2 regions of the Martelella mediterranea DSM 17316 genome follow, and region 2 is predicted to be linked to the other one. Evidence: predicted binding sites of a transcription regulator. Region 2 holds the regulator's gene; the other holds the start of a gene.
The links. The regulator LexA, encoded in region 2, represses DNA repair genes until DNA is damaged. The targets are predictions, from matches to a motif close to TGTTCNNNNTGTGTTCNG.
Positions count from the first base shown of each region.

Region 1: a site for LexA is predicted at 5,911-5,928, ahead of dnaE (DNA polymerase III subunit alpha). Genes of this name have one in related genera too.

Region 1 covers NZ_CP020330.1:2,879,659-2,889,464, forward strand. Annotated here, with positions in the region: gene Mame_RS13445 (carbohydrate ABC transporter permease) at 1-49, opposite strand, end outside; gene Mame_RS13450 (ABC transporter substrate-binding protein) at 116-1,384, opposite strand; gene Mame_RS13455 (hypothetical protein) at 1,567-3,120, opposite strand; gene Mame_RS13460 (Gfo/Idh/MocA family protein) at 3,117-4,382, opposite strand; gene Mame_RS13465 (GntR family transcriptional regulator) at 4,461-5,552, opposite strand; gene dnaE (DNA polymerase III subunit alpha) at 6,147-9,614, shown strand.
Region 2 covers NZ_CP020330.1:3,402,132-3,411,937, forward strand. Annotated here, with positions in the region: gene Mame_RS15855 (dihydrodipicolinate synthase family protein) at 1-968, opposite strand, end outside; gene Mame_RS15860 (Gfo/Idh/MocA family protein) at 971-2,125, opposite strand; gene Mame_RS15865 (nucleotide sugar dehydrogenase) at 2,344-3,510, opposite strand; gene lexA (transcriptional repressor LexA) at 3,796-4,503, shown strand; gene Mame_RS15875 (ComEC/Rec2 family competence protein) at 4,457-7,057, opposite strand; gene gltA (citrate synthase) at 7,299-8,585, shown strand; gene lpxB (lipid-A-disaccharide synthase) at 8,668-9,806, opposite strand, start outside.

The sequences.
Region 1 (9,806 bases), 520 kb from region 2:
AGACGACGCGCTGATGCGACAGGGTCGATTTTTCGACCGGTTCTGCCATGTTCCGTTCCCTTCTTCTCTTGCGCAAAACGGCGCCGCGCCGGGGTGCGGGCGGCGCCGTTATGTCTTACCAGCCGTTGCCGCGCAGGCGCTTCAGCTTGGCTTCCAGCTTGGCGAGGTTCTGCTCGGCGGTGCCGTCGCCTGAAAGCGTATCATGCACGGCGGTCCAGAATTCCGAGGAGACCTCGTTATATTTGCGCTTGGTGGCGGCCGACGGGCGCGGCAGGGCGTTGAGCACCACCGGCTTCCAGCGCGGAATGAAGGGCTGGGCCTCGGCCACTTCCGGATCGTCGTAGACGGCCGTCACCGTCGGCGGACGCGAGGTCTCGATCGCGCGTTCCTTCTGGTTTTCGAAGTTGTTGAGGAACTTCACCAGTTCGATCGCTTCGTCCGGGTTGGGTGAATATTTGGAAACGGCGAGATGCCAGCCGCCCAGCGTCGCCGCCGAACTGTCGCCCTCGCCGCCGACGGGCAGCGTGGTCACGTCGAACTTGCCCTTGACCGGAGAATCCGGACCATCGGCCAGCGCATAGGCATAGTTCCAGTTGCGCATGAATACCGCATTGCCCGACTGGAACACGCCGCGCGCATCCTCTTCCATGTAGTTGAGCACGCCCTGGGGCGCGATGGTACCGACCCAGGATTTCGCCATGTTCAGCGCTTCGGCCGCTTCCGGATTGTTGATGCCGATCGAGCCGTCAAGCTCGACGATCCGGCCGCCGCCATAGGAATAGATCCATTCCTGGCCGTTGCAGGTCAGGCCCTCATAGGGCGCGCCCTGGAAGACGAAGCCCCACATGTCGCCATTGCCCTCGGCCCGCTCGCCATCCATGATGACCTTCGCGGTTTCGGTCATCTGGTCCCAGGTCTCGGGAACCGGTTGATCGTATTTTTCCAGAAGATCCGTTCGGTAGTAGAGCGCCGGGGCGCCGAGGAACATCGGCAGCGCGACGAGCTTGCCGTCGACGGTCTGCGATTCAACGGCTGCCGGAACGAACTGGTCGATGATATCGGCGGTCGCCTCCGTCAGGTCGACGAAGTGGTCGGCAAGCTGCGGCGCGCCGATGACGTCGATGCGGTAGACGTCGATATCCGGCGACTTGGCCGAAAGCCAGAGCTTGTACTGGCCGAACTGGTCGGTCGTCGATTCCGGCATGGAGACGATGTTGACCGTGTTGCCGGTCATCTCCTCATAGCGGTCGAGCTCCTTGCGCAGAACCTCGTTATCCTTGCCGATGGCGCCATGGACGATGTTGAGTTCGACGGCGCCGGCCGAGACCGCCATCAGCGCGCTTGCGCCGAGCAGCACGCCCGTGAATTTTCCAAAATGCTTCATTGCCTGTTCTCCCTCCGGCCTTTGTCAGGTCCGGTTTTCAAAAGTTCCCGCGGTTGAAAGCCGGTCCATCGGGGGCCGCTTTCCTGTTGTCCGGGCAATCCGGCGCATCGCCGTATCACGGCCTTGCCGTCATTGCCCGTATGGGCCCGATCTTGCGATCCGGCGGTTTCGCCTGTCTCGTCTCACGCCTCCCTTCTGCAGAAAATCGGCGAGGTCCAGGCCATCTGCCCGGTCTTCTCGCGCAGCCTCACATAGATGGTCTCGCCGTCGGCCAATGCGCCGAGCGCGACCGTGCCATGCCATTGCCATTGGTGCGGTCGCGGCAGGGCGTGGAAGCGAAAAGCGGGGCTGTCGATCGGGCCGAGATTGCCCGAAAGCGCGCCCTCGAAAAGCTGATCGAGAGCAATATCGAGCTGCTTGCCCGAAAGCGTCGCCTTCAGCCGCGCCCCGGGTCCGGTCTTCATTCGGATGGCAAAGCCCTGGGTGGCGGAGGTGACGTTGTTGGGGTTGGCTGCGGCGGTGACGGAGAACCGGACCTCGCCATCTTCAAGGTGCAGGCTCGGCAATCGCGCCGCCTCGTCCTCGCCCTCGAGCGGTGAGACGATCTCCGCGCCGCGAAAACGGGGCTCCAGCCCGGTGATCTCGCCGCCTTCCAGCGTGATTTCGCCGGACCAGTCATGGCTCCTGCCGCGCGCGCCCCAGCCGAGTTCGACAAACAGGATGGTTTCCGCTTCGCTCCCGGCCTCGATCGGTGCGGGGCTCAGTTCGGGCGAGATACGCTCGAACAGTTCGCCGTTTCGGAAGATATCGATGCTATCGATGAAACCGCCGCCGATCGCTTCGATTTCCAAGGCGGCGTCGGGCGAGGGCGCTGTGATACCGCCCTGCACGGTGTCGCCGATCGCCGTCAGCAGGTGAATATTGTCGCCGGTCAGCGCATTGGTGCGACGCGCGCGCATCGCCTTGAAGATCGCGTCCCGACTGTCATCTGCCGCGTAGACCGCCATGCGGCCATGGCCATAGGAGCCGGGGAATGCGGAATGATGGTCGGTATTGCCGACGATGCCGAAGACCGCGCCGCGCTTCAGCCCCGCGCGCATGGTCGATGCGCCGTCCACCGGACCCATGGAATGCAGATAGGAGCGTTCGGATTCGGATTCTTCCGCGCATCCATGCATCGAGAACATCTCGACGAAGGGCGACAGTTCGGGATCGAACGTATCCCAGTTGATGCCGCGCGCGCCCTGCCGGTAGCCGATATGATGCGGAAAGGCGAGGGCGCTGTCGCCCTTGGCGCTGCGAAGCGCCTGCTTCAGTTCGGCCGGGCTATCGGCAAGTTCCGGTTCGGCGACATCGAGGTCGCCATAGACGATCGTGTAGTCGCCATGTTCCGACGAGTGGATCTCGTAGCCGGGAAACACGGCGAAGCGGCCGGGATTCTCGAAGGCTTTCAGCACTTCGAAATGGTCCTTCCAGTTGGCCTTGAGTTTGGCAAAACCCTTGACGTGGAAATCGACGATATGGGCGACCTCCGGCACGTCGACCGGCATATCGGGCCAGGCGGCATGTCCGGTGATGGAGACGAAGTCGAGTTGCAGGGCGGCGCGGGCCAGCGCGTCCTCCAGCCGGCCGTGGCCGTAAGAGAGGGCGCAGTGGTTGTGGATGTCGCCGAACAGCGGCTGAAGGCCGAGCCGGTTGGCAAGTGGGGTCAGGCGTTCGGGGAAACGGCGGGTCATTTCGCAAACTCCTGGGTTTCGGGATCGACGGGCATGCCGCCATTCTTCATGGATTTCTGCGCCGCCAGAACGATCCGCAGCGAGGCAACGCCATCATCGATGCCGACGGGCGGGTTTTCGCCGTCCATGAAGCGGCGGAGCGTGCGCACAAGCTCGAGATCGGCGCCAAAATGGGTCGAGCTGCGGTCCGGGCTGGTAAAGCCGAGCGTGCCGTGCTTGCGGCCGTAATCCTCGACGATATCGATTTCGCCGGAATGACGCTCCATCCGGATACGACCCGAGGAGCCGACGATTTCCAGCGTTTCCTGATCCTCGGCCCAGGGGCCGAAAATGGCGAAGAACAGACAGGCCGACACGCCGTTTTCATAGCGGATGGTGACGATGGCGTGGTCGTCGATGTCGGCGCCCGGCCGATAGACGCAGGTATCGTTGCGGTCCTCCGGCAGCGCCGCCTCGCCCCAACTCGGATTGGCGATGGCGCCTGCGCCCTCGAAGCGGTCAACCAGCGTTTCATGGCGGCGATAGGGACAGTCCCGGTCGCAGAGCGAACAGCGCTCCGGCGCGTTCGGGTCGGGCGGAAACACATTGCTGCGGCCGCCAATGGCCGTGACGGAAAGCGGGCGGGCCCGCGCAACCCAGTTCAGCACGTCGAAATGATGCGAGCACTTGTCGTTGAGCGCGCCGCCCGACAGCGCCTGCTTGCGGTGCCAGAGCTGGAGATAGCGGGTATAGGGGATGACCGAGCGCAGAAGGATCATCTGTGGATCGCCAATGCGGCCGGAATGGGCAAGCTTCACCGTCTCGACCCACGGCTTTTCGTAGCGTCGGGTGAATGCCATCAGTACTGGCTGACCGGAGCGCCTTTCCGCCGCCTGAATGGCTTCCGCGTCATCGAGCGTCACCGAGATAGGCTTGTCCAGATAGACACGCTTGCCGGCCGCGATCGCCGCCTCGACCGGCGCGCGATGGGCGTTGGTATGGGTGGTGACGATTACGAGATCGACGGCCGGATCCGCGACGGCGGCTTCCAGGCTTTCAAATATCCGCACGGCTTGGCGGATGCCCGCCTTGCCGTAGAGCCCGTTCAGATGGTCGGCGGCATAGCCGGCGCGGTCTTCCAGCCGGTCGAACACGCCGATGATGCGAAAGCCGGTCTCCGCCGCGATTTCGGCCATGCGCGAGCCGACATAATAAATGCCGCGCTCGCCGGCGCCGATGATGGCGACGCCCGTGGTTTTCTGCTGGACCGGCTCCTGGAGCATTCAACGCCTCTGCACTTGTATTCGTTATCGGCATTGGATGGTATTTGAGTATATTTATGCGTACAATAAATGATGTACTCAATCGGTGTGGAGATCGATCACCGAACCATGGCGGACGTAGGAAATGGGGAGATAATGGGTCTGCGGCTCCTCCGGCCTGTCGGCGATTCGCGCGCGGATGATCCGCTCGAACACCGCAAGCTTTTCGTCGTGGCTGTTGCCCACCACGTCGAATCGGCCGAGATGCTCCGATTGAAAATCCGTGCTGCCGAGCATGATGACGCTGAGGTCGCGGCCCGCTTCGAGGCCGAGTTTGGCGAGCGCGCGTTCCAGAATGAAACCTTCGACAACGCCCCAGGCGATCAACGCCGTGAACGGAAGCCGCCCCTCGACATCGGCATGCCGACCGATGGCCGCGGCAATGTCGTCGATCTGATAGCTGCCGGGCAGCGCGTTCAGCTCGATCAGAAAGCGCTGGTCTGGATCGGGAAGGAAGCTGCCGAGCAGGTGGAACTCGCGGCGCGCCATGGCGATCTGGCGGGCATGATGGGCCGATGTCAGAAAGGCGATCTTGTCGTGGCCGCTTTCCCTGAAGGTGCGGAAGGCGATCGACAGCGCCTCGCGCCAATTGGTGCCGATGGCGTCGACATCGATGCCGGTCGCCGAAACCCCGTCGATGACGATATGGTCGGCCTGCCTGTGGAGGGCGGCCAGGAATGCGACCGTCAGAATCTCGAAATTCACCTGAATGAGGCAGGCTCGGAACCGCCCGATCCGTTCCAGCACGTCGATCGCCTGGGCGTCGCTCGAAAAGCCGAGCTGCAGCACTGAAAAGCCGGCGGACTTTATCCGTGTCGCGACCTCCTGCAGCGTCACCCGCGCCAGCCTGCTGTCGGAGTTGCGATAGAGTATAAGAAGGTCCGCGGCATAATTCTCGGGCTCCTTCTCCTCGGGCATGCCGGCGACGACGATACCCGCACCCGGACGGGCGATCAGACGGCCGTCCTCGAGAAACGGCTTCAGCGCCGCCTCCACGGTGCGCTGCGCCGTTCCGAATTCGCGCATCAGATGACGGACGGTCGGAAGCCTTTCGCCCGGCGATGCCCTGTCAATCCTGTCGTCCAGCCACCGCCCGATAGCGGCGACGACCTGCTTGGTCTTGTTCTGCATCTGGGTATTATGAGTATAATTTATACCCGATGCAAGTCGCGAATGGAGTTTGGGATTGCTTTCGACCGGGGCTATCTGAAAAGGCAAAATCGGGTTCGTCTGTCGCGCTTTCGCGGCCGACGGCTTTGGGCGAAGTCTTCGCTCTTGTCGAACCCGAAATACGGCGCCGGGAGCCTTCGCGCGGCGGATCGAATTGTGCATGAAACCTGAACAAAGGTGCCGGAGAGCGGCCTCTGTCGAGGTTTTTTTCAGGAACGGACTTCTATCAATATAGTACATATTTTCAGATGCTTGCCCGGATTTCGAGTCTCTTCGTGCGCAGTGGTTCGTCTTCGTCGGCAATAAACCGGCTTGAAATGAGAACAAAAATAGAACATAAAAGGACTATAAGCAAAACGGAGGCAATCATGACCGATATTCTGCGCGACATCGCGGCTTTCTTCTCAGTCAGCCTGTTTCTGGCCAGCATGGCGTTGATCGTGAGCTCGCTATAGGTTTCTGTGCATTGCGAGACGAGCGATTGCACCGGCGTTGCTCGCCTGCCAAAATCAGGTGACGTATCTGATTTGGCGGCGATGAAGGAGTAATCTCGAGATGCAGGCTGAAGGCAAAGAGCAGGCGGTTCGTTTCGTGCATTTGCGCGTTCACTCGGCCTATTCGCTGCTCGAGGGCGCGCTGCCGCTGAAAACGGTGATGAAGCTCGCCGTAGCCGACAGGCAGCCCGCAATTGCGGTGACCGATACCAATAATCTCTTCTGCGCGCTGGAGTTTTCCCAGAAGGCCGTGGGCGAGGGGCTCCAGCCGATCATCGGCTGCCAGTTGTCGATCGATATGGAGGATGGTGGCGACGGCGAGCGCCGCAGCGGCGGACATCTGCCGCCGAAGAAATCGTCAATCGTGCTACTCGCCGCCGATCCGACTGGCTATGCCAATCTCATGCATCTTGTCAGTGAGGCCTATCTCGGCGGAGAGGGGCATGACAGTATATATATAACGAAGTCATGGCTCAGCGCGCATTCGGACGGACTGATCGCGCTCACCGGCGGGCGGACCGGCCCGATCGACGAAGCCGTTATTTCCGGCTTCGAGGCGAAGGCCGCTGAAAGGCTCGCATTCCTGAAATCCGCTTTTGGCGACCGGCTCTACGTGGAAGTGCAGCGGCACGGCAACTTCGACGTCCAGCACGAGCGTCGGGTTATCGCTCTCGCTTATGAACTCGATCTTCCGCTGGTTGCGACCAATGAGGCGTTTTTCCCGAGCCGCGATGATTTCGAGGCGCATGATGCGCTGATGGCGGTGGCGCACAATGCCATCGTATCCGACGATCGCCGTTTCAGACTGACACCGGATCACTATCTGAAGTCACAGGAAGAAATGGCGGCTCTGTTTGCCGATCTGCCCGAAGCGATCGAGAACACGGTGGAGATCGCGCGCCGATGCAGCTTCGTGCTGGATACCCGCATGCCCATTCTGCCGCGCTTCACCGGCGCCTCAGATGATCCCGAAGAAGCGGAGCGGGCGGAGGCCGCAGAATTGCGCCGGCAGGCGCGTGAGGGTCTGGAGGCGCGGCTCGCCCATGTGGGCCTGAGCCCGGGCCACACGCGCGAAGAGTATTTCGAGCGGCTTGACTATGAGCTCGGCGTGATCGAGGGCATGAAGTTTCCGGGCTACTTCCTGATCGTTGCCGACTTCATCAAATGGTCGAAGGAACGCGATATTCCGGTGGGGCCCGGCCGCGGCTCCGGCGCGGGTTCGCTGGTCGCCTATGCCCTGACGATCACGGATGTCGATCCACTGCGTTTCTCACTGCTGTTCGAACGCTTCCTCAATCCCGAACGCGTGTCGATGCCGGACTTCGATATCGACTTCTGTCAGGACCGGCGCGAGGAAGTCATCCGCTACGTGCAAGAGAAATACGGCCGCGCGCAGGTTGCCCAGATCATTACTTTCGGATCGCTGCAGGCCCGCGCGGCGCTGCGCGACGTCGGGCGCGTGCTCGAAATGCCCTATGGTCAGGTCGACCGCATTTCCAAACTCGTTCCCAACAATCCCGCCAACCCCGTGACGCTCGCCCAGGCGATCGAGGACGAACCCAAATTTCAGGAGGCCGCCGAGGAGGAGCCGATTGTTGGTCGGCTGCTCGCGATTGCACAGAAGATCGAGGGGCTCTACCGCCATGCTTCGACCCATGCGGCGGGCATCGTTATCGGTGACCGATCGTTGTCGCAGCTGGTGCCGATGTATCGCGATCCGCGCTCAGACATGCCGGTCACCCAGTTCAATATGAAATGGGTGGAGCAGGCTGGCCTCGTGAAGTTCGACTTCCTGGGGCTGAAGACGTTAACGGTGCTGAAGACCGCCGTCGATTTCATCGCCCGCAAGGGGATAGTGGTCGATCTCTCGCTCGTCCCGCTGGATGATCCCGAATCCTACGAAATGTTGGCGCGCGGCGAGACGGTCGGCGTGTTCCAGGTGGAAAGCGCCGGCATGCGCAAGGCGCTGATCGGCATGCGGCCCGACCGCATCGAGGATCTGATTGCGCTGGTGGCGCTCTACCGTCCCGGACCTATGGAAAACATCCCGGTCTATAATGCGCGCAAGCATAATGAGGAGGAGATCGAATCGATCCACCCGCTGATCGACCCGCTGCTAGCCGAAACCCAGGGCGTGATCATCTACCAGGAACAGGTGATGCAGGTGGCGCAGGTGCTGGCGGGCTATTCGCTCGGCGAAGCGGACCTTCTGCGCCGCGCCATGGGTAAGAAGATCAAGGAGCAGATGGACAAGCAGCGGGTCCGGTTTGTCGAGGGCGCGGTTGAGAAGGGTGTCAAGAAGCAGCGGGCCAACGAGATTTTCGATCTGCTCGCGAAATTCGCCAATTACGGCTTCAACAAGTCCCACGCCGCTGCCTATGCGATCGTGTCCTATCATACCGCCTTCTTAAAGGCGCATTATCCGGTCGAGTTCCTCGCTGCCTCGATGACGCTGGACATGGCCAATACCGAAAAGCTGAACGATTTCCGTCATGATGCGCAGCGTCTCGGCATCGAGGTCGTCGCCCCTTCGGTGCAGACCAGCTTCCGGCATTTTGAGCCGGGCGAAGGACGGATTTTCTATGCACTCGCGGCCATCAAGGGCGTCGGCGAGGCGGCGGTCGATCACATCGTCGCGGTCAGAGGGGACCGGGCGTTCGATAGCCTGGAGGATTTCGCGCGGCGGATCGATCCGAAACTCGTCAACCGGAGGGTGCTCGAAAGCTTGATCTGCGCCGGCGCCTTCGATTGCTTTGGCAAAGATCGCGCGGCGCTTCTGGCCGGTCTCGATCGCATCATCGGTCTGGCGCAACGCAGCCAGGACGACAAGACGAGCGGACAGGCAGATATTTTCGGCAGCGCTGGCGACTTGCCTCAGATCACGCTACCGGATTATACCCCGATGCCGGATTCGGAGCGGCTGATGCGCGAATTCCAGATGCTGGGCTTTTATCAGACTGCCCATCCGCTTGACGCCTATGCCGATATATTGTCCCGCATGCGCGTCCAGAGCTTTGCCGACTTCTCGCTTTCGGTGAAGAATGGTTCCGGTCGCGGGCGCCTGGCCGGCACTGTGGTGGCCAAGCAGGAGCGCAAGACGCGCACCGGCAACCGTATGGGCATCATCACGCTTTCGGATGCGACCGGCCAGTTCGAGGCAGTGCTGTTCTCCGAGATGCTTTATCAGTACCGCGACCTCTTGGAACCGGGAACCTCCGTTGTCATCACCGTGGCGGCCGATGTCCGTCCCGAAGGGATCGGCATGCGGATACAGACGGTCCAGTCGCTCGAGGAAGAGGCGGTGCGCCAGCAAAGCGCGATGCGCGTCTACCTGCGCGATGATTCGCCATTGGCCTCGCTGTCCCGGCACCTGAACAGCAGCGGAGACGGGATCGTGTCCTTCGTGGTCATCCAGAACGAGGGGCTGCGCGAAGTGGAGGTCGAGCTTCCGGGTAAATACAGGCTCTCCCCGGAAGTGGCGTCAGCCATGCGCGCGGTATCGGGCGTGGTCGACGTCGAACTCGTTTAGCCATCGTCGGGAGTAGGGAGGGGGTTCGATTCGTTTCTGCAGCGGTCGAGTACCGGAGTCCGCTTCGTTTTTGGCGGCTATTGGGCGCGTTTGCACGTCGAAGTCGCAGAATATGCGGCGTTTTTGTCGCGTTCTGCTTGCCGTGGCTGGATGGAACCGCTCTGTTGATGCTTGTTTTCTTTACCTTTTGTA
Region 2 (9,806 bases):
ACGCCGGTCTTGTAGTAGCGCGTCGGCGCCTTGAAGATGTGGCGCGACAGCGGCACGGTCGGCTCCATCACCGCGCCCCAGCGCTGCATGTCACCTTTCGCCAACGCCGCAAGCCCGGTCGCGGCAACCGGCGCGATCGGATCGAAGATGCCAAGCAAAGCATGGCTATAGCCGTGATCGTCGCCGGCGATCAGCTCCGGATAGTTGAAGTCGTCGCCGGTATACATTTTCACACCATCCGGCAGGCGGCGGCGCATGGCGATTTCCTTTTCGGCCGAAAGCAGCGAAATCTTGATGCCGTCGACCTTGTCGGCATTGTCCTCGATGATCTTGAGGCAGGTATCCATCGCCGCCATGTGGTCGGCGCTCGCCCAGTAGCCTTGAAGCGCCGGGTCGAACATCTCGCCGAGCCAGTGCAGCACGGCCGGCTGCTTCAGGCCGGAAAGGATGCGGCCATAGACGCGGGCGTAATCGTCAGCGCTGTTCGCGACCTTGCAGAGCGCGCGCGACGCCATCAGGATCACCTGACCGCCGGTGGCCTCCACCGCCTCGCACTGCATTTCGTAAGCCGCGATCACGTCGTCGATGGTCTTGGCATCCGCCGGATCAAGGTGGTCGGTGCCCGCGCCGCAAGCAATCGAATGACCGCCGGCTTTCGCTTCCTTCACGGAACGCTGGATCAGCTCCAGAGAGGTCGGCCAGTCCATGCCCATGCCGCGCTGGGCGGTGTCCATGGCTTCCGCCACGCCAAAGCCGAGCGACCAGAGATGGCGGCGAAATGCCATCGTCTTGTCCCAGTCGACATTGCAGTCCGACCACGGATTGTTGTCGGCGAGCGGATCGACCACGACATGGGCGGCGGCGAACACCTTGCGGTTCCACGGGCCCCTGTCCGGCGTCACGCCGGCGCCGGAAAAGGAGAAGGTCTCGATGCCGCCGGAAGCGGTCGGAAGCTTGATAGCGCTCATGATCAGATTCCCAGATCTTCGAGGTCGACCCAACGGCGTTCGCGGGCGCTTTTATATCCGGCCTCCGCAAGCTGCACGCCCTTGGCGCCCTCGGTCAGCGTATAGGCCCAGGGACCGTCTTCCAGGACATGGCGCAGGAACTGCTCCCACTGCACCTTGAAGCCGTTGTCGAAGACGGTGTTGTCCGGCACGTCCTGCCAGTCCTCGAAGAAGTTCATCTTCTGCGGTTCGTCGGGGTTCCACACCGGCTTCGGCGTATTGGCGCGGTGCTGACTGTAGCACTTGTGCAACCCGGCAACGGCGGAGCCGTGGGTGCCGTCGATCTGGAAGGTTACGAGATCGTCGCGGCGAACGCGGGTGCACCAGCTTGAATTGATATGCGCGACGATATCGCCTTCCAGCATGAAGGTCGCATAGGCAGCGTCATCGGCGGTTGCCTTGTATTCCCTGCCCTGTTCATCAATGCGGGCCGGGATATGGGTCGCGGTGGTGCAGGAGACCGACTTGACCGGGGCGACGACATTATCCAGCACGTAGCGCCAATGGCAGAGCATGTCGGAAACCATGCCGCCGCCATCCTCGGCGCGGTAGTTCCAGCTCGGACGCTGCGCCGGCTGGTCCTCGCCGGTAAACACCCAGTAGCCGAATTCGCCCTTCACCGACAGGATCTTGCCGAAGAAGCCATTGTCGCGCAGGCGCTTCAGCTTGACGAGGCCCGGCAGATCGAGCTTGTCGTGAACGATGCCGTTCTTGACGCCCTTTTCCTTGGCATAGCGCGCGATCTCGACGGCCTCTTCCAGACCCTCGGAGACCGGCTTTTCGGAATAGACATGCTTGCCGGCATCGATCGCCTTTTTCAGCAACGTCGGGCGCAGCTTGGTGGAGGCGGCATCGAAGAAGATGACATTGTAAGGGTCGGCAAGCGCCGCATCGAGATCGGTGGTGACGCGCTCAACGCCGTGGCGCTTCGCCAGTTCCTCGATCTTGGCGGCATTGCGGCCGACGATGATCGGGTCCGGCATCACAAGCGAGCCGTCACTCAAACGCAGACCGCCCTGATCACGGATCGCGAGCACCGAGCGGATAAGATGCTGGTTCATTCCCATGCGGCCGGTGACGCCGTGCATGATGATCCCGATACGATTGGTATCAGCCATAGAATTCCTCCCTGAACTTGCTCATTACCTACCAGTTAGTAATAAACGCGTCAACACGGCAGACTGACAAAAATTGATAGCGCGGAAGCGGTAGACATGTGGATGCTCTTGCGAGCGAAACCGGACAGGAAAACGCCGGCGGCGATGTTACGTCGGCGCCGGAGAGCCGCAGATTGATGGTCGCCGGTTCGGGTTTCTCGTGACGCGGTTGCGGCCGATCAGTCGGCGCCGAAAAGGTCGCGGGTGAAGACCTTTTCGGCGACATCGCGGATTTCATCGGTCATTCTGTTCGCAACGATCAGGTCGGCATTGTTCTTGAAAGCGTCCAGATCCCTGCTCACAGGCGAATTGAAGAAGGAAGCGTCCTTCAGCGCCGGTTCGTAGACGGTGACCGGTATGCCCTTGGCCTTGATCCGCTTCATGATGCCCTGAACGGAGGATTGGCGGAAATTGTCGGAACCCGCCTTCATCACCAGCCGGTAGATGCCGACCGACTTCGGCTTCAGCGCGATGATGCGTTCGGCGATGAAGTCCTTGCGGGTGGTATTGGCGTCGACGATGGCGCGAATCAGGTTCTGCGGCACCTCCGAATAATTGGCCAGAAGCTGCCTTGTGTCCTTGGGAAGGCAGTAGCCGCCATAGCCGAAGGATGGGTTGTTGTAATGGTCGCCGATGCGCGGATCGAGGCCGATGCCCTCGATGATCTGCCGCGAATCCATGCCGTGGGTGACGGCATAGCTGTCGAGTTCGTTGAAATAGGCGACGCGCATGGCGAGATAGGTGTTGGCGAACAGCTTGATCGCCTCGGCCTCCGACTCCCCGGTGTAGAGCACCGGAACATCCTTCTTCAGCGCGCCCTCGACCAGAAGGCCGACAAAGGTCTCCGCCCGGGCGGAACGCTCGCCGATGACGATGCGCGAAGGATTGAGGTTGTCGAAAAGCGCCCGCCCCTCGCGCAGGAATTCCGGGGAGAAGATGATGCGGTCGCTTTGAAAGGCAAGCCGCGTGCGGTCGGTAAAGCCCACCGGCACGGTGGATTTGATGATGATCGTCGCGGCGCTGCCCGAGGCCAGCACATCACTTATAACCCTGGTCACCGACGAGGTGTCGAAGTGATTGGTCTCGGGATCGTAATTGGTCGGCGTGGCGACGATCACGAAATCGGCATCGCGATAGGCGGCCGCCGCTTCGGTCGTCGCCTTCAGCCGCAGCGGCTTTTCCGCCAGATAGCGTTCGATCTCACTGTCAACGATCGGACTCCTGCCGGCATTCAGCCCATCCACCCGCCCCGGATCGATATCGATCGCCACCACCTCGTGGTTCTGCGCCAGCAGGACCGCGTTCGAAAGCCCGACATAGCCGATACCGGCAACCGCGATTTTCATGTTTCACTCCAGATCGATCCAGTGGCCCGGTCACGCTCGCCGGTTTATCGCCCACGACACATGAATTGGCAAGCCGCCCGGCACGCGCTCAGGCTGCCAACTGGACGGCTTTCGGCATGGAATGGCTTTTGAGACGAGACTGGCCTGCCGGTTTGTCGATTCGGCGCCCGACCCGCATCGGCGGTGCGAAACCCCTTGATTGCCGGGCCTGGGGGCGGACTTGCGGAACACAGTGAGAACATGTATATTCGTTCTGGATTTGTTTCGAAGGGCCAGGGGCAGGAAATGCTGACACGCAAACAACAGGAATTGCTGTATTTCATTCACGAACGGATGAAAGAGACCGGTATTCCGCCATCCTTCGACGAAATGAAGGAAGCGCTGGACCTCGCGTCGAAATCCGGCATTCACCGGTTGATCACCGCGCTGGAGGAACGCGGCTTCATCCGCCGGCTCCCCAACCGCGCGCGGGCGCTTGAAATCCTGCGCATGCCGGACAGCGTCATCGGCCAGCAGCCGCGCCGGGGCTTTTCGCCAAGCGTGATCGAGGGCTCGCTCGGCAAGAAACAGGAAGAGCCAAAGGCGCCGGCCAGCGCCAATGACGGCGGCTCGACCGGTATTCCGGTCATGGGTCGGATTGCCGCCGGCGTGCCGATTTCGGCGATCCAGGAAAACACCCATCAGATCATCGTGCCGGCGGAAATGCTGGGCGCGGGCGAACATTACGCGCTGGAGGTGCAAGGCGATTCGATGATCGAGGCCGGGATTTTCGACGGCGACACCGTGATCATCCGCAATATCTCCACCGCCTCGCCCGGCGATATCGTCGTGGCGCTCGTCAATGACGAGGAGGCGACGCTGAAGCGGTTCCGCCGCAAGGGCGCGTCGATCGCGCTGGAAGCGGCCAACCCCGCTTACGAGACCCGCATTTTCGCCGCCAACCAGGTCAAGGTGCAGGGCAAGCTGGTCGGCCTGATCCGCCGTTACCACTGAAGGTCAGGGTCTCAGGAACCGCGATGACCGGCAGGTATTCGCCGGAGCGCCAGTCATAGAGCCGGTGCCTGTTCCACGGGCGCGTGAGCGCTCTGACCGACGTGCTGATTGAGAGTGTCATGGGGCCGCAGGGCGATTGTGATGGCGTGGACGGCGGAGCTGCGGCGTCCGCTTTGCCTACTCTCAGCGGATTGGCATTGCTTGCTTGCTGAACGATTGCCTCACCCCTGTCCGGCTCCGCAACCGAGCGCCGTATGTCGCCATCGTCCCTAGTTCGACTGGCAGTCGGCGGCAGCGTGAATTGGAAGGCGCCGTGCTGGCGGCGCATCGCCGGCGTGACGAGGTATGCGCCGGAGCGGCAGATCTGGAAACCGGGGCGGTAGCGGCTAACGACGATATCGGCATTGTCGCAGGCAAGGCCGGCAAAGGCCGGCCGGTCGACCGTCATGAGCCTGAGTTCCATGAAGAGCCCGTAGCACCATGCATCCTTCTTGCAGTGGAAGATGCCGGGCGTTCGACCTGCTTCGGTGATCGTATCGCGGAGCGCCCGCGCGGCGCTCGCCATATCCGCTGCTTCCAGCCGCGCGAAGCGATCCTCCTCATCCAGCACCAGCGCGCTTTCTTCCACAGGCGGCAGCGTCTCTGCGAGCGCAAGCGCCGTTTCCCATTGCTCGAACACGAAGGATGGTGGCCGCTTCGTTGTGAGCGCCGCGACATCGCCGGTGACGAATGCGACGAGGTTGCCATCATCCGCCACCAGGATTTGCGACGGCGAAGGCTCGCGCGGCCATGAAATCAGTGCAACGGAAACCGCCATTGGGATCACGCCGAGAAGCCGCAGCCGCGTGCGCAACAGCACGAGCGGCAGGAAGCCGGCCAGGAACAACAGCAGAAATCCCTCCGGAGCGCGACCAGTGGTAAACGCGCCGCCGAGGCCGTCGACCCATGTCGCCGCCCGCATCACCCAATCAAGCCCCCAGCCCATGACGAACAGAAACGGCGCGTGAAGGTTGAGCGGCATGGCGATGAGCGACAACAAGCCCGCCGGCATGACGATGAAGGTGACGACCGGCATGGCGAGCAGATTGCCGAGGAGCCCGTAGCCGGCAATACGCGAAAAGTGATGGATAGCGAAGGGCGTCGTCGACAATCCGCCGATCAGCGCGGTGAGGACGATGCCGGAGGCCGCGATCCAGAGCCAGCGGAGCGGTCCCCGGCTTTGGCGAAAGCCTTCAGCGGGCCGGCGCTGCCATGCGCCATAGCCCGCGATCAGCGCGAGCGTGGCGGCAAAGGACATCTGCATGCCCGGCCCCACCACTTCGGCGGGCGTCACGATCAGGATCACGAGCGCGGCAAGCGCCACATTGCGCAGGCTGATCGCCGGCCGGTCGAAGATCGCCGCCGCCAGCATGACGGCCAGCATGATGAAGGCCCGTTCGGCGGACACCTGCATGCCCGAGATCAGCAGATAGAACAGCGCCGCCGCGATCGCCGCCGCCGCTGCGATCTTCTTCGTCGAAACCGCCTCGGCGGCGCGCGGCGACAGCGCCAGCAACAGCCTGAGGCTGGAGAAGAAAATGCCGGCGGCCAGCGCCATATGCAGGCCGGAAATGGCAATGATGTGGGCAAGGCCGGCGTTGCGCAGCGCATCGAGCATGTCGTCGCTCAGCGCCCGGCGCTCGCCGGTGATGATCGCATTGGCAAAGGCGCCGGTGTCGCCCGCAAGCACCGCACGAGTGCGCCCGGCAATGCCGTCGCGTATCCGCTCGATCGCAAAACCCGCCCGCGCATTGAGGCCCGGCGCGGGCGCGACGCCGATATCCGCCGGCGGCCCATAGAAGAAACCCACCGCGCCAATGCCGTCGAAATAGGACAGGAACCCGAAATCAACCAGGCCGGGCATGACCGGCGCGGAAGGCGGCAGCAACCGGCCAAGCCCCTGAATGGCGTGCCCGATGCCAACAGGCGGCAAATTGCCGCGGGCGACAAGCGTGACGCGTTCGGGCGGGCGATGGATCACGGGGTCGTCCGTCGCCGTCACCTGCACCAAGTAGCGCCAGCCGGTTTCCGTCGGCTCGCGGCTCTCAACGACGCCGGTGATATGGGTGGTCACGGCCGAATCGAGCATCACAGTTGCGCGCCGCGCCGTCTCCAGCTCCGCAAGCAGCGCGCCGCAGAGGAACAGCGCGATGCAGGCGCTGGCAACGGGCAGCAAGCCTCTGCCGTTGCGCAGCAAGACGGCCGCGAACACCGCCAGACCGCCATAGATTCCAAGGCCCAGCGAAGACGGGCTCTCGGCGAGCGAAAACCACCAGCCTATTCCCGCTGCCAGCGCCACCGGCACCATGAGGAACGGACGACCGAATGCCTGCTCCTCGCGCCACAGTGCGGCTATATCGAACCGCCCGGCCCGGCCCGCGTCACGCTGATAAAAATCGGCCTCGCGCTCGCCTTTCGGTTGGCGCTTTCTGAAGGCCGCCCGAAACCGGGCGGGCACCGCGCGTCGGCTCTCCGCACCGTCTATCTCGCTCGTGCCTGCCCCGCTCCCGCGCATCCGCAATCACCGCCCCACAACTTTTACATGTTGTGGCCAATGCTAATCGATTGCAATGCAAGCGCTGGCGGCAGAAGCAAAATTTTCCTTTTCTAAACCCCGTAAAACTTGCTAAACGCAGATATTACTCATCACCCGCCGCGCGGCTTCGTCGGCTTGGCAACACCCTGCCAATCCTATAGCTAATGAAAATCCCGATTGGCTTCGACAGCGTATTCGCGCCGGAAATTTGGAGGATAGGATGACGGAAACTGGAAAACTAAAACTCGACGGTCAGGAATTCGAACTGTCGGTGGAAGAAGGCACGTTCGGCCCCAAGGTCATCGACATCGCGTCGCTCTACAAGCAGTCGGGCATGTTCACCTACGACCCGGGTTTCACCTCGACGGCCTCGTGCAAATCCAAGATCACCTATATCGACGGCGACAACGGCATTCTGCTGCACCGCGGCTATCCGATCGACCAGCTCGCCGAAAACGCCGACTTCCTGGAGGTTTGCTATCTGCTGCTGTTCGGCGAACTGCCGACGGCCACGCAGAAGAAGGATTTCGATTTCCGCGTGACCCATCACACGATGATTCACGATCAACTCACGAGGCTCTTTACCGGTTTCCGCCGTGATGCCCATCCCATGGCCATCATCTGCGGCGCCGTTGGAGCCATGTCTGCCTTCTACCACGACTCGATCGACATCTCCGATCCCTACAAGCGCGAGATCGCCAGCATCCGCATGATCGCCAAGATCCCGACGATCGCGGCCATGGCCTACAAATACCACGTCGGCGAGCCCTTCGTGTATCCGCGCAACGACCTCGGCTATGCCGCCAACTTCCTGCACATGTGCTTCGCCACGCCGTGCGAGGAATACAAGGTCAATCCGATTCTTTCGCGCGCGCTCGACCGCATCTTCATCCTTCATGCCGATCACGAGCAGAACGCCTCGACCTCGACCGTGCGGCTTGCCGGTTCCTCGGGCGCCAATCCGTTCGCCTGCATCGCGGCCGGCATCGCCTGCCTGTGGGGTCCGGCTCATGGCGGCGCCAACGAGGCTGCGCTCAACATGCTGCAGGAAATCGGCTCGGTCGAGCGCATCCCGGAATATATCAACCGCGCCAAGGACCGCGATGATCCCTTCCGCCTGATGGGCTTCGGTCACCGCGTCTACAAGAACTACGATCCGCGCGCCAAGATCATGCAGACCACCTGCCATGAAGTTCTCAAGGAACTCGGCATCAAGGACGATCCGCTGCTGGACGTTGCGATGGAACTGGAAAAGATCGCGCTTACGGACGAGTACTTCATCGAGAAGAAGCTCTACCCGAATATCGACTTCTATTCCGGTATCACGCTGAAGGCGCTGGGCTTCCCCACCACCATGTTCACCGTGCTGTTCGCGCTCGCGCGCACCGTCGGCTGGATCGCGCAGTGGGCGGAAATGATCGAGGATCCGGAACAGCGCATCGGTCGTCCGCGCCAGCTCTACACCGGCGCTCCCGAACGCGATTTCGTGGAAATTTCCAAGCGCTGATAGACGCTTGGCGAGATGATAAAGGCCGGTCCAGCGACCGGCCTTTTTTGTGTCTTGTGGGGAACAACCGCAGGCGGGCGGCCTACTTCACAGCGCCCTTTTCCGCCAGCACATCGAGAACGATGGCCGCGGCGCGCTCGCCGGGCGGGATGTCGGTTTGCATCAGCGCGATAACGCGCTCGAAGCCTTCGATCATGCCGCGTCGCTGGAAACTGTCCTTTGTCAGAAGCTCCATCCAGCGCGCCAGCGCGCCGGCGCGAATCGTGTCGTTGAAGTATTCCGGCACCAGCGGCGCATCGGCGATCAGGTTCGGCAGCGATGCCGACCAGACTGTGATCTTGTTCAGCATGAAGCGACCGATAAAATCCGCCTTGTAGGCGGAGACGGCGGGAATGCCCGAAAGCGCCAACTCCAGCACAACCGTGCCAGAGGCGGCGACCGCGGCATCGGCCATGGCGAAGGCCTTCCACTTGGCCTCCTCGCCGACGAAAAGCTCCGGCTGCACCGGCCAGTCTGCAATTGCCGCGCGCACCTGCTGCTCCCTGCGCGTCACCGTCGGCAGGATAATGCGGCACCCGTCATTGCGCGCCGCGAACGTCGCCGCGACATCGCGGAACACCGGCGCGAGCGCGTTGATCTCGGATTTGCGCGAACCCGGCAGCAGCATGATGGTCGGCTTCGTCTGCGACCGTTCAAGCCGGTTCTGGCGGCGGGCCGCAAGCACGCCCGGCTCCTCGGTCAGCCGGTGGCCGACAAAGGTGGTCGGCGGCCCGCCGAGCCGCTCCATCGCCGCCGGCTCGAAGGGCAGCACCGCCAGCACGTGGTCGACATAGGCCAGCATGTCGCGGGCGCGATATTCCTTCCACGCCCACACGCTGGGGCAGACATAATCGACGATCGGGATATCGGGTGCTGCGGCGCGCACGCGCCTCGCCACGCGGTGTGTGAAATCCGGGCTGTCGATGATGACGATGATATCCGGTTTCGCCGCGATCAGCGCGTCAGCTGTCTGGCGGATGCGGCGCAGCAATTGCGGCAGGCGGGCGATCACCTGGGTAAACCCCATGATCGACAACTCGCTGTAGTCGAACAGCGAGTTCAGCCCCTCCCCGGCAAGGCCGTCGCCGCCAACGCCGACAAGTTCCACCGACCCGCCATGCGCCATCTTGAGCGCGGCGACGAGGTTCGCGCCCAGAAGGTCGCCCGAAACCTCGCCGGCCA